DNA from 3 places in the Aeromonas sp. FDAARGOS 1414 genome. Region 1 is predicted to be linked to each of the others. Evidence: riboswitches for the same ligand, from Rfam matches in the RefSeq annotation. Region 1 holds a riboswitch; each other region holds the start of a gene.

Region 1 (4,380 bases):
CCTTGTTGGTGACCACCACCTGATCCTTGGCACTCAACTGCTGGTCATCGGTCACTGTCAGCTCGAACACCAGATTGATGTCGGTGGACACGGCATCGAGTACAACGCGGGCCTTGGCCTGAGTGGCATCAAACAGGGTGGCCTGCGGGCCGGATACCTGCTTCCAGCTATAGGTGAGGGCGCCATTTTCCGCGTCGTGGGACGCGGAACCATTCAGCGTCACCTCGGTCGGGCCAGTGACACTCAGATCGCTGCCCGCGTTGGCCACCGGCGGCTTGTTAGCTGGCGGAGTGGTTCCCTCGCCGTGACCCAACCCCTCGTGCATGGCATTGAGGATGTCGCCGTTGTCGGCATCAATCTCCCAGGAGAAGAGGCCGCCCAGCTTGTTGGCTAGCACATACTGCCCCTTGGCCTTGACCGAGCGGTCGTTGTCATAGGTGATGAGATCGCCGGTCGAAGCCTTGAACAGATAGGGAGCCTCGGCCACCTCGTCGTAGCTCTTCTCCCAGCCAGCTCCCATCCGGTTGTTGACGATGTCGCGGTAATCGACCACGCCATCTTCCCAGGTGCCTTTCACCTTGCCGGTCGCCTTGCCGGTGAAGGGGTTGTTGCCCTGATAGCCGCTCACGCCAGTCCAGCCACGGCCATACATGGCGGCACCGACCACCAGCTTGCCGGGGTCAACCCCTTGCGCCAGCATCAGGTTGACTGCCTTGTCGGTGGTGTACTTGGTATCGGGATCCCAGCTCGCCGCGTAGAGGTTAGTCTGGTGGCCCAACTCGGTGTTGCTCCAGGCGCCGTTGTAGTCGTAGGTCATCATAAAGATGTGGTCCATATAGGGTTGGGCCGCCCTGTAGTCCACATCCTGGATCTTGTCCCCCCCGGCCCCGATAGCCGACGTCAGCTCATACTGGCGACCAGTCTGCGACTCCAGCTCGTCGAGCATGGCGCGCAGCTCCTTCATCAGGGCCACGTAGGTGGCACCATCACTCGGGCTACCCAGCTTCGGGTTGGCACCCTGTCCGCCCGGATACTCCCAGTCAATGTCCACGCCATCGAAGAATTTCCAGGTCTGCAGGAACTCTTTGACCGAGGCGACGAAGGTATCGCGCTTGGTTTTGTCACCGAGGAAGTAGAAGGGGTCGGAAAGGGTCCAGCCGCCGACGGAGGGGAGGATCTTGAGGTCAGGGTAAGCCTGTTTGAGCGCCATCAGGGCACCGAAGTTACCCTTGTAAGGCTCGTCATAGGCAGTCAGGCCACTTTGCGGCATCTGAACGGCGGCCCAAGGATCGTGGATCGCAACCTTGAAGTCGGCACGACCGGCACACGCACGTTGCAACGCCTGGAAGCTCCCTTCGATCTCCTTGAGGCTATCGTTGAGGCCATCCCCGCCACAGATGGGGGTGAAACCATAGAGGATATGGGTCAGGTTCTGGGCCGGGATCTTGTCCACTGTGAACTTGCGACCATAGACGCCCCACTCCACGTAGTAGGTACCGACCACCTTGCCGGACTTGTTGGCGTAGGGCTTGTTGTTCTCCTGCAACGCGGCCTTTAGCGGCGCCAGGTGGCTGCCATCGGTATCGGCGACCACGATCTCCTTGGCATCAGAGAGAGTACAGCCATCGGCATTGCAGAGGGCCACCTGCATCTGGTAGCGCCCACCTTTGTTCACCTTGAATTTGGCCGTGCCTGCAGCAGCAGAGGGGCCAGACCACACCTCCTTGCCATCAAGCAGTACCTTGGCAGTCTGGCCGACGTCACCGCTCCAGAGGTTCCAGTTCACCTCCACATCGGCGGCATCCTTGACCTTGACCAGATTGTTGTAGGAGGTTGCCGCCTGATCCACTTCAACAATGGCGAACTTGATGGGACCCCAGCCGATGGTGGGCTTGCCCGGCGCAGCCGCATAAACGGCAGATGAGGCAAGCAGGGAGCCGACCATCATGGCCAGCAATGCGGGTTTTGGACTTAGCATATTGTTTTCCTTTACGTTATGGACAAACGAAAGGGCAACACAACACGACAGGCAACACAAACACGACTACCCCTTGGCAAAGGCAGCCAGCATAACACTGTGGTGGCCCCGCTATCCCAGCTCAACAACGCCTTTAGACCGGAGGCTTTGCGTCCCGACTTTTCAATCGGTTTGCCCTTGTCACAACTTTATTTTCGGCGATAACTAATCGCGAATTAACTCTATGGCAATTTATATAACTAAGCAAACAAGACCATTCCAAACCCGCTACTGGCCGTACCTGACGCTGAGCCATAGCTTCATGATTCATCTTTAAAATACAAGGGAGCATTGGCCATGATTAATAGCTACCCAACTGATTAAGCTAAATATTTCACTAAAACAAAATAAAACGACAAAAGCTCAATACCTGTGGCACAACACAACAAGAGGTAGCCATACCTCACGGCAACAAGTGAATTAAAAGTCAATTTATTGCATACCAGTATCTTCCTCCCCCCACCCCTTCTTATTCAGACACCACAAACTTGTTTATCTGACCCCCAGAGCACAAACGTACAATCCGGCCAGAATGTAAGCAACTGGATAAACAGACATACGCAGTTGTTTATTTTTATTGGCATTTTTATATAATGCCCGCACGTCCCAGTGGCACAGCTGGATAGCGCGCGCCCCTCCTAAGGGCGAGGTCGCAGGTTCGAATCCTGCCTGGGACGCCACCCATCATCCCCTTTTCGCATTCACTCATCTCTTTGGCGATTCGTTCGACGTCCAGCAGCACTCTGCTTGCACCATCAAAATTCTCACCAAGTCACAAGTAATTGTATTCACGCGGCATTCGGCATCTCTCCTCTCTCTGATAGACTGCTTTTTTTGGCTGAGCCCTACGGCAAAGCCAGCAGCTTCATCTTGCAAAGGAGTGTTGGATGTCCGGATGTTCCTGGTGGGATAGATCCACCGGTTTTGCACTGCTGACCATTGTGCTGTGGGCCTCACTGGCGGCGCTGACGTCACGGGTCACCAGCGTGTCACCACTGGTGCTGGTCGGGCTGGTGCTGTTTTTCTGCGGGGTCGGGGCCTTGCCGTTTTGGCGCCAATGGCGCGCTCGTCCTATTACCTGGCTGGTGACGGTTACGGCATTGCTGCTCTACCATCTGCTGCTCTTTATGAGTTTTCGCCATGCCCCGGTGCTGGAGGCCAACCTCATCAACTACCTCTGGCCGCTCTGCATCATTCTGTTCACCCCGCTGTTGTTGCCCGGCCATCCACTCCATGCCCGTCATCTGCTGGCTGGCGCCTTTGGTCTGGCGGGCTCCATGCTGGTGATGGTCAATGGCGAGCTGCAACTGCAACAGACCTATCTGCCGGGATACCTGTTGGCGCTCGGTGCAGCTGTCGTCTGGGGAGCCTACTCGGTATTATCACGCCGTCTGCCGCCAGCCCCCGCCGTGGTCACTGCGGCAGCCTGTCTGCCCGCGGGTTTGCTGGCGCTGCTGCTTGCCCGTCTGCTGGAGGGGCCCCTGCCGCTCGCGCAGATCCCCACCAGTGACTGGTGGCTGATCATCGGGCTGGCGCTGGGCCCTATGGGGGCGGCCTTTGTGACCTGGTATCTGGCACTGCGAGACGGCGATCCACGCCGGATCGGTGCCCTTGCCTACCTGACACCGCTGCTGAGTACCTTGCTGCTGGTGTTGCTCAATGGAGAAACGCTGACTTCGCGCCATCTGCTGGCCGGTGCACTTATCATGGGAGGCGCCCTGCTCGGTATGCTTGGCCAACGCAACAGCGCTCAGGTATCCCCAGCCAGTTAAGCCGGCAAGATAGGACCACCTGACCATGCTGTCATAAAAACGCCATCATCCCTGTTTAGGCTCTGGCCACGCTCCCCCATGGTCTGTGCTGACAGGAATTACCCCGTGAAAATCGCCCATTACGCCACCCTCTCCTCCCTTGTTTTGTTACTGGTCGCGGGAGGACAGGCGCTGGCCCTCTACCACGGCTGGCAACAGCTTGCCCGTACCAATCAGGCCCAGCATCAGCACGAGACGCTGCAACAACTGGTGACAGTGACCCTGCAAAACAGCCTGCGTGACTACCTCAACAGCGGCGATCCACAGCAACTGACCGCTGCGGAGAAGATCCGCCAGCAAGCGCTTTCCTCGCTGACCACTCAGGATGATGCCGTGGCGGCCCCGCTCAGGCAGCAACTCGAACAGATGGGGCAGCGCATCGCACACGACTATCAGGCCGCAGGCAAGCTCTCGGGCAACAGCCAGCTGCTGCTGCAAAATGCGGAGAGTGAGCTGGGCAGCCAGGCCATGGCGCTGATCCGCTATGGGGAGCAAGGTGCCAGCACAGAACAATCTGCCGCGGCACAACAATATCGCAGCGGTGCGGCCGAG
Region 2 (4,380 bases), 400 kb from region 1:
GCGACCACTGGTTAATAGTAAATAAGTTGTTACATCAAGCAATTGGCTGCCGCAGTAACGAGCCATAGAAAATCAACAGGGAATGAGGGTTTCGTCATGTTCAAGCTCGGTGATATCACCGTGAGCCGCAAATTGTTTTTGCTGCTCACGTTGGCGTTTGTCGGTTTTGTCTCGCTGCTGTTCATCTCGGCCAACGCGCTCCAGCGCAATCTGATGAGTGAGCGAGAGGCGCGGCTCAATGCGGTATTAAGCCAGGCCATGAGCCAGATCCAGTTTCTGGCCAGCACCCTGCCTATGGAGCAGGCGCAGCAAGAGGCACGCAAGCTGCTGACCAATATGCGCTTTGACGACAACAACTATCTGTTCGTGATCAATGAGAACCGCCAGATGCTGGTGCACCCCATCCGGCCGGAGCTGGTCGGCCAGACCATGGGGGAAGGAACAGGTGCCACCGCCGGGCAGTTCTGGCTGCAGATGGTCGATATTGCCAAGGGAGGCAAACAGGGCACCCTGCAATATGTCTGGAGCGGCCCATCGGGCGAAACTGCTGACAAGCTCTCCATGGTGTCAGGCTATCAACCCTGGGGCTGGATCCTCGGTTCCGGCATGCTGCTGCAAGATATCCAGCAGACCATCTGGGCCCAGTACATGAAGATGGGTAGCGCCACCGCCATTGTGACCCTGCTGATGGGGCTGCTGGGCTGGCGCATCACCCGCTCCATCGTCTCCCCCCTCAACCAGATCAACAACGCCATGCAACGGGTCGCCCAGGGGGATCTGGTGGTGAGCATCCCGGTACATGGCAAGGATGAGCTGGGCATGGTCGCCCGCTGTACCAATCAGAGTCTCGATGCCATTCGTCACGCCCTGCTGGAGGCCAGTCTGGGTGCCCGCAACGTGGCCGATGCAGCCCTGCGCATCGCCGCCTCCGCCGAGCAAACCAATCAGGCGGTGAGCAGCCAGCGGGATCAGCTGGCCCAGCTCGCCACAGCCATGAATGAGATGAGCGCCACCATCTCCGATGTGGCCGGGCATGCCGAAAATACCGCGCGGGATACCCAGGAAGCGACCGGAGAAGCTGGCCTCGGCAACCGTGACGTTCACGCCAGTGTGCACGGCATCAAGGCGCTGGCTACCGAGGTGGAGCAGGCCACCCTGCAGGTCAACCAGCTCAAAGAGGGGGTCATGCAGATCGGTGAAGTGACCGCCGTCATCAGCTCCATCTCGGATCAGACCAATCTGCTGGCTCTCAACGCCGCCATAGAGGCCGCCCGTGCTGGCGAGCAGGGGCGTGGCTTTGCCGTAGTCGCCGATGAAGTGCGCCAGCTGGCCAGTCGTACCCGCCAGTCCACCGAAGAGATCCAGAGCACCATCGCCCAGTTGCAGCAACGGGCCGTCACTGCTGCCAATGCCATGGATGCCAGCCGAAAACTGGCCGAAAGCAGCGTCAACCAGTCACAACAAGCGGGTCAGGATCTCACTCTGATCGTCAACCATATCCAGCATGTGAGCGACATGGCGACCCAGATCGCTACCGCCGCCGAACAGCAGAGCATGGTGGCCGAGGATATGAATCGCAACGTCAGCGGCATCAACGACTCGGCGCTCGAGATGTCCCAGTCCGCCTCGCAACTGGCGCAGGAGAGCGAACTGCTGGCCGGTCTCTCCCGCAGCCTGGATGAGCGGCTTGCGGTGTTCAAACTGGGCAAGGAGTCCAGCAAGACTCCTATGATGCCAACTCTACATCACTCCAATAGCGAGCAGCGCGCCCGCCATTGATGGCGTCAATCCGTGTCGCCTTGTCACTCGACCTGCCAGCTCGGCTGGCAGGTTTTTTTAAGCCGAAAAACGCGCAGCAAGCATGCATCTTATCGGCATATTCAACGGCATTCGACGCCATTCATAAACAAGAGAACAATTTAAAAACAGCCAGTTAGAACGTTTTTTGTGCCACCGGATTATGCATTTAAACATTCAACTTCAAATAATTAATCAATGCGGTGCACAATGCTGATGGCCGAACATTTGGCCCATCACTAACCATCTAGTCATTTGGCAAACTGACCGAAAGGTCGGGACGCAAAGCCTCCGGTCTACAGACGTTTTGTCCAGGATAGCGGGGTTGCCACACGCAAGTGTGCATCGGGGAACTCCCTGGCCAACTGACTGCCCACATCTATCGAACAGAGGAATGTATGGCAGCAAAAATCCAACTCAATCACATCGCGGCGGTGCTGGCCCTGCTGGCCAGCGGCAGCGCCCTGGCTCATGGCTACATCAGCCAGCCCGAGAGCCGCAACTACCTGTGCAAAACCGGCGGCAACAGCCAGTGTGGAGGCGTACAGTGGGAACCCCAGAGCGTGGAGGGGCCATCAGGCTTCCCGCAAACCGGCCCGCAGGATGGTCAAATCGCCTCGGCGGGCAGCCCGCGCTGGAGCGAGCTGAACATCCAGACCAGCGACCGCTGGACCAAGCGTGAAATACAGCCCGGCCCCTTCGCCATCAGCTGGACCTTCACCGCCAACCACGTCACCCGCAACTGGCGCTACTACCTCACCAAGCAGGACTGGAACCCCAATCAACCGCTCACTCGCGACTCGTTCGACCTGACCCCCTTCTGCGTCATCGACGGCAACATGGTGCAGCCGCCCAAGCAGGTGACCCATAACTGTGTCCTGCCGGAGCGCACCGGTTATCAGGTGATCCTCGGCGTGTGGGAAGTGGGCGACACCAGCAACAGCTTCTACAACATCATCGATGCCAAGTTCAAAGATGGTAGCCAGCCGCCGCTGGAGTGGAGCCAGGCCGGCACCATCTACCCCTCCATCGACCTCGCGGTGGGTGACAAGGCGATGACCCGGGTATTCGATGCCAACGGCGAGCGCCCCGATCTGCAGACCGTGCTGACCATCACCAATGCCGAGCAGGGCCAGAAGAACAACTGGGCCCATGCCCTCGCCGGCAAGCTCAACGCCGAGCAGAGCCTGATCCGCGCCGGTCAGCAAGGAGCCGATGGCCAGTTCAATCCGATCTACGGCATGAACCCCGTCTATCTGCATCGAGACAGCAAACTGGATCGAGTCGAGATTGATCTGCAACAGCTGCAGCCGCCGGTAGTGGACAGCATCAGCGTCAGCGGTCTGGCCAGCGACTATGTGCTGGACAACGGCAAGGCAACCCTCGATTTCACCGTCACCACACAGGGCGATCTGGCCGTCACCAACACCCTCTATGACCACGGCGGCGTCGCCAAGGGTGAAAGCAGCGCTGACATCAAGGACAGCAGCCACACCTTCACCATGGCGCTGGAAGGGCTCAAGGCCGGTCACCACCAGCTGGTGATCAAGGCCACCCCGAAAACGGGCGGCGAGACCATTCAGCAGACCATGGATCTGATGTTCAAGGAGCAGAGCAGCGGCGAATACGACTTCGTCTTCCCGAACTCGCTCAAATCCTATGCCGCCGGCACCAAGGTGCAGCAGCCGAAAAATGGCAAGATCTATCAGTGCAAGCCCTTCCCCTACAGCGGCTACTGCCAGCAGTGGACCACCACTGCCACCCAGTACGAGCCGGGTTTCGGCTCCCACTGGCAAATGGCGTGGGATGAAGTGCACTAACCCACGCTTGGCCACATAAAAAAGGGCGTCCTCTCTAGCAGGGGACGCCCGGAAAAATCAAACCTTGCGGTTTGCATACCAACGGAACCAAGACCTCACTCTTCACTTACTTCACACACTCAACACACTCAACACACTCTTCAAACAGGATTTGTCCATTAACCCTGCCATTTTCCTCCTTCGACAATCACATCATTCGGATCGGTATCAGGGCTCAGCTTGTCACGCACATACTGGTCATAGAGTTTCAGCAGGTACTTCTCCTCCCCCAGCTTGGCGAGACGGTCGTTGACCCAGTCACGCAGCTCGATATTGCCCTTCTTCACCGCCGGGGCGATCGGGTCTTCCGAGCCCAATTTTTCGGGCAATACCCGGTAGCCCGGATTCTCCTTGGCCCAGCTGAACAGCACCAGATTGTCCTGGGCGTAGGCGTCACCGCGCCCTTGGGCCAGTGCCTGCAAAGATTCGGTGTTCTTCTCGAACTTGAGAACCTTCCACTCTGGGTGGTTACGGGTCAGCCAGATGTCGGCCGTGGTGCCGGTGGTCACGATCAGGGTCTTGCTGGCCAGATCATCGAGCTTCTTGGCCGGACTCCCTTCCGGCACCAGCACCTGTACCGCCACTCGCAGGTTCGGGTTGGTGAAATCCACCACCTCGCGCCGCTCCGGGGTCACCGTCATATTGGCGAGGATCAGATCCACCTTGTCGCTCTGCAGGAAGGGGATGCGGCTGGCTGGCTCCACCGCCACGAACTCGATCTTGT
Region 3 (4,380 bases), 930 kb from region 1:
GGTCATCGGATCGAAAGCGGTACCCAGTTCCAGCGTGGTGTCGGTGACACCGCTGAACACCGGCTTCATGCTGTAGACCTCGATGGTGCGTACCTGCTCGGTGACGTTGTTGTCGCGATCGCTCACCTTGTAGGTGAGGGGGTAGAGGCCGATGCGCTGGCTGTCTACCGATCCTTCCACCTGGATCTGGCCAGTCAGGTCGCCATCTTCCTTGTCGTTGGCGCTGACCCCGGCCAGCGGATCAAAGGCAGTACCCTGCTTGATGCGGGTATCGCTCAGGCCGCTGAACACCGGCTTGCCGTTGTCGACCGGGGGCGTGATCTCCTGATCGTGGATGAAGGGGCCGTAGCTCTTTATGAAGGATTCGTTGTAGGACTGACCGGCGGCGTTGCGGCCCATGTCCCAGTTGATGGACCAGGTCATCACGCCACGCAGCGGTTGCCCCTCGCTCTTCAGGCGGTTGAAGGCGTTGTAGAGCTTCTGCGGATCCTGCACATAGCCAGTGGCTGCGGCGTCAATGTTGGTCGGAATACCGAACACCAGCTTGTCATGGGGGATCTTGTAGAAGCCGCGGGTACCGTTGCTCAGCGAATCCGCCATGTAGTAGATGAACTCTTCTTTCAGGGCATCGTTGTTCTGGGCAATCCAGCCGATGCCATCGATGTAGATACCGTCGCCACCCTGGTTGTAGAACTGGGGGTTGATCCAGTCGTAGTACCCTTCCAGATTGCGGATATAGGGGATGTAGGCGCCAGTCTGGGTCAGATAGGGGAACTCCGGCGCCATGGTGATGAGGAAGTTTTTCCCCTGGGCGCGGTAGTGATCCTTGACCAGACGCAGGGCTGCCGGGATCACGGTCTGGTTGTCGGCGGCGGTGATGGCGGCCTGTTCCAGATCGATATCCAGCCCGTCGAAGCCGTAGGTCTCCACCAGACGGATGATCTCGTCGGCAAAGGCCTGCTCCTGACCCTTGCGCAGCTCGATGTGTGCATCGGCACCGCCCAGCGCCAGCAGCACGGCTCGGCCCTGACGGTTCAGCTCGGCGATCTGCTCGATAAACTGGCTTTCGCTCATGCCGATGGCCGGGTCGAGTTTGAAGGTGGGGATGGGATCGCTGCCATAGACCTTCATGAAGGAGACATCGACCACGTTGTATTGCGGGTTGACCTGATCGAGCTTGACGCAGGGGGCGATACCGCCCTTGTAGCCCGAGCCGTCACACCAGTTGTGCCAGTAGCCGACCACTACGCCGGACTGGGGGTTAACCATCGCCTGACCGGCACTGGCGGCATATGCCATGGGGGTGCCCATGCCGAGCAGGCAGCCAAGCAGGGATAATTTGAGTTTGTTCATCGTCTCTCCGTACGGTGCAAATGGGGCGTCGGTTGTGACCGGACGTCCCCGGGGGCAGCCCCGCTGTCATAGGTGTTTTCCCTTAGACCGGTGGCTTTGCGTCGCGCCCTTTCGGGTCACTTTGCCTTTTTCACCCGATTTCTGTGCAGCACAGAGAATCAAGTGACCTGCATGGCAGGTTACCTATGATAGATGCTTGAAAATAAATTAATCAATAGTTGGTTTTGATTCTAATTGACTGAAAAATATTGATAATTTGTTACAGTTACCACATCTTGTCCGTTTCCATGATTGAGCATGACGGCACTTGGCTGGCAGCTGTGGCGCCGGTAAATGGCGGCTTTTTGCCCCTTGAAAGTAGCGATAAGAGCCAAAAAAGGCCCACAGATTCATCCTGTTACTGGCTGTTGATGGCAAAACTGCAGCAACGGCAGAGATCCGGGTCGCAATGGCTGGAAAAGTACAGGGTTGCGGCGGATTCCCGCTTGATTATTGCGTGGCTTGGCCACATGTTAGAAAGCCATACAGAGCTGCTAAAGCGGTCTGTTCAAGACCAAACAAGAGGTAACCGGGATGAATAACCCTTTGCTGACAATGGATTCACTGCCCCCTTTCAGCCAGATCAAGCCGGAGCAGGTTCAGCCTGCCGTGATTCAGGCGATTGCTGACTGCAAGCAGAAGATCAGCGATGTGCTGGCCCAGCGTGATCCCCATACCTGGGATAGCCTGATTGCCCCGCTGGAAGAGGTAAATGACCGCCTGTCACGGATCTGGTCACCGGTCAGCCACCTCAACTCCGTACTCAACAGCGAAGCGCTGCGCGAGGCCCATGACGCCTGCCTGCCGCTGCTCTCCGAATTCCAGACCTATGTCGGTCAACATGAAGGGCTCTATCAGGCCTATCTGGCCCTCTCCCAGAGCGATGATTTCCCGCTGCTCAGCGGCGCCCAGCGCAAGGAGATCCAGAATACCCTGCGTGACTTCCGCCTCTCCGGCATCGGTCTGCCTGCCGAGGCGCAGCAGCGCTACGGCGAAATTCAGGCCCGCCTCTCCGAGCTGGCCTCCCGTTTCAGCAACAACGTGCTGGATGCGACCCAGGGCTGGCACAAGCTGGTGGTTGATGAAGCCGAACTGGCTGGTCTGCCCGAGAGCGTGCGTGCCGCTGCCCGTCAGATGGCTGAACTTAAAGGCAAAGAGGGGTGGCTGTTCACGCTGGATATCCCTTCCTACCTGCCGGTGATGATGTACGCGGACAACCGCGAACTGCGCGCCGAGATGTATGAGGCCTTCACCACCCGCGCCTCCGATCAGGGCCCCAATGCGGGCAAGTGGGACAACTCCGCCATCATGAGCGAGCTGCTCACCCTGCGCCGCGAACTGGCCCAACTGCTGGGCTTTGCCAACTATGCCGAGCTCTCCCTGGCCACCAAGATGGCGGACAAGACCGAACAGGTGGTGAGCTTCCTCACCGATCTGGCGGCCAAATCCCTGCCGCAAGGCAAGGCCGAGCTGGAGGAGATCCGCGCCTTCGCCGCCGAGCAGCATGGTCAGAGCGAGCTGGCCGCCTGGGATCTCGCCTACTACGCCGAGAAGCTCAAACAGCACAAGTTCTCCATCTCCGATGAGCAGCTGCGCCCCTATTTCCCTGCCAACAAGGTGGTGAAAGGGTTGTTCGAAGTGGTCAAGCGGGTGTTCGGCATGAAGGTTCGCGAGCGCCTCGGCATCGACACCTGGCACCCTGACGTGCGCTTCTACGACATCTTCGATGCCGACGACGAGCTGCGCGGTAGCTTCTATCTCGACCTCTATGCCCGCGAGCACAAGCAGGGCGGGGCCTGGATGGATGTTTGTTTGGGTCGTCGCTACCGTCAGGATGGCTCGCTGCAAAAGCCGGTGGCCTACCTGACCTGCAACTTCAACGGTCCGGTGGATGGCAAACCTGCGCTGTTCACCCACAACGAAGTAGTTACCCTGTTCCACGAGTTCGGCCACGGCATTCACCACATGCTGACCCGGGTCGATGTGGCCGGCGTGGCCGGCATCAACGGCGTGGCCTGGGATGCGGTAGAGCTGCCGAGCCAGTTCCTCGAGAACTGGTGCTGGGAGTCCGAAGCACTGGCCTTTATCTCCGGCCACTACGAGACCGGCGAACCGCTGCCAGCCGATCTGCTGGAGAAGATGCTGACCGCCCGCAACTTCCAGGCTGCGATGCAGATGTTGCGCCAGCTGGAGTTCGCCCTGTTTGACTTCCGTCTGCACCAGGAGTTTGATCCGGCCAATCCGGCGCAGCTTCCGGCGCTGCTGGATGAGGTGCGCAGTCAGGTAGCAGTGATGACGCCACCGGCGTTCAACCGCTTCCAGCACAGCTTCTCCCACATCTTCGCGGGCGGCTATGCGGCGGGCTACTACAGCTACAAGTGGGCCGAGGTGCTCTCTGCCGATGCCTTTTCCCGCTTCGAGGAGGAGGGCATCTTCAACCCGGCCACCGGACAATCTTTCCTGAAGAATATTCTGGAGAAGGGGGGCTCGAAGGAGCCGATGGAGCTGTTCCGAGCCTTCCGTGGCCGTGAGCCCAAGGTGGATGCACTGCTGCGACACAGCGGGATCGCTGCCTGAGATTCCTGACCCGCCGCCTGTGTGAGCTTCAAGCAGGTACACTGTTTTGCGGCATAGTGGGATCGAGTCGTGATTTCTGCGACAAAAAGGGACCTTTTGGTCCCTTTTTTCAAGGCTTTTTAATATCTTGCTGATTGCATATTTGCACTGCCCACGGCTCTTCAGTAGAGTCGTGTTCTAACCTTCAAGGAGAGAAAGCCACTTGCCATGAGGCGAGCACTCGATTCCGTCTATCAAATCATCTCCAGTCTGGCTCATTCGAGCGGCCAGGGATATTTCGATACCTTTGTGAGTGAAATCGCCGCTGCTGTGATGGCTGATGTCGTCCTGATCGCCAGCAGGGAATCAAATGCTACCCACCTGACGGTTCAGACCGCCTATCCCTCCTCCCTTGACACCGATGCCCTGACG

What was found. A riboswitch is a leader RNA that binds a small molecule or an ion and turns the genes downstream of it on or off. The one in region 1 is predicted to bind cyclic di-GMP.
Region 2: another riboswitch for cyclic di-GMP. It lies ahead of gbpA (N-acetylglucosamine-binding protein GbpA); the one in region 1 lies ahead of I6L44_RS11905 (glycosyl hydrolase family 18 protein).
Region 3: another riboswitch for cyclic di-GMP. It lies ahead of I6L44_RS20590 (immunoglobulin-like domain-containing protein); the one in region 1 lies ahead of I6L44_RS11905 (glycosyl hydrolase family 18 protein).

What each region holds. Positions count from the first base shown of each region.
Region 1 covers NZ_CP077210.1:2,683,995-2,688,374, forward strand. The annotation lists gene I6L44_RS11905 (glycosyl hydrolase family 18 protein) at 1-1,978, opposite strand, end outside; cyclic di-GMP riboswitch class I at 2,077-2,164, opposite strand; tRNA gene I6L44_RS11910 (tRNA-Arg) at 2,621-2,697, shown strand; gene I6L44_RS11915 (DMT family transporter) at 2,905-3,789, shown strand; gene I6L44_RS11920 (methyl-accepting chemotaxis protein) at 3,895-4,380, shown strand, end outside.
Region 2 covers NZ_CP077210.1:3,088,619-3,092,998, forward strand. The annotation lists gene I6L44_RS13825 (methyl-accepting chemotaxis protein) at 97-1,779, shown strand; cyclic di-GMP riboswitch class I at 2,045-2,130, shown strand; gene gbpA (N-acetylglucosamine-binding protein GbpA) at 2,196-3,617, shown strand; gene I6L44_RS13835 (transporter substrate-binding domain-containing protein) at 3,776-4,380, opposite strand, start outside.
Region 3 covers NZ_CP077210.1:3,612,135-3,616,514, reverse strand. The annotation lists gene I6L44_RS20590 (immunoglobulin-like domain-containing protein) at 1-1,353, opposite strand, end outside; cyclic di-GMP riboswitch class I at 1,404-1,489, opposite strand; gene prlC (oligopeptidase A) at 1,927-3,969, shown strand; gene I6L44_RS16350 (bifunctional diguanylate cyclase/phosphodiesterase) at 4,177-4,380, shown strand, end outside.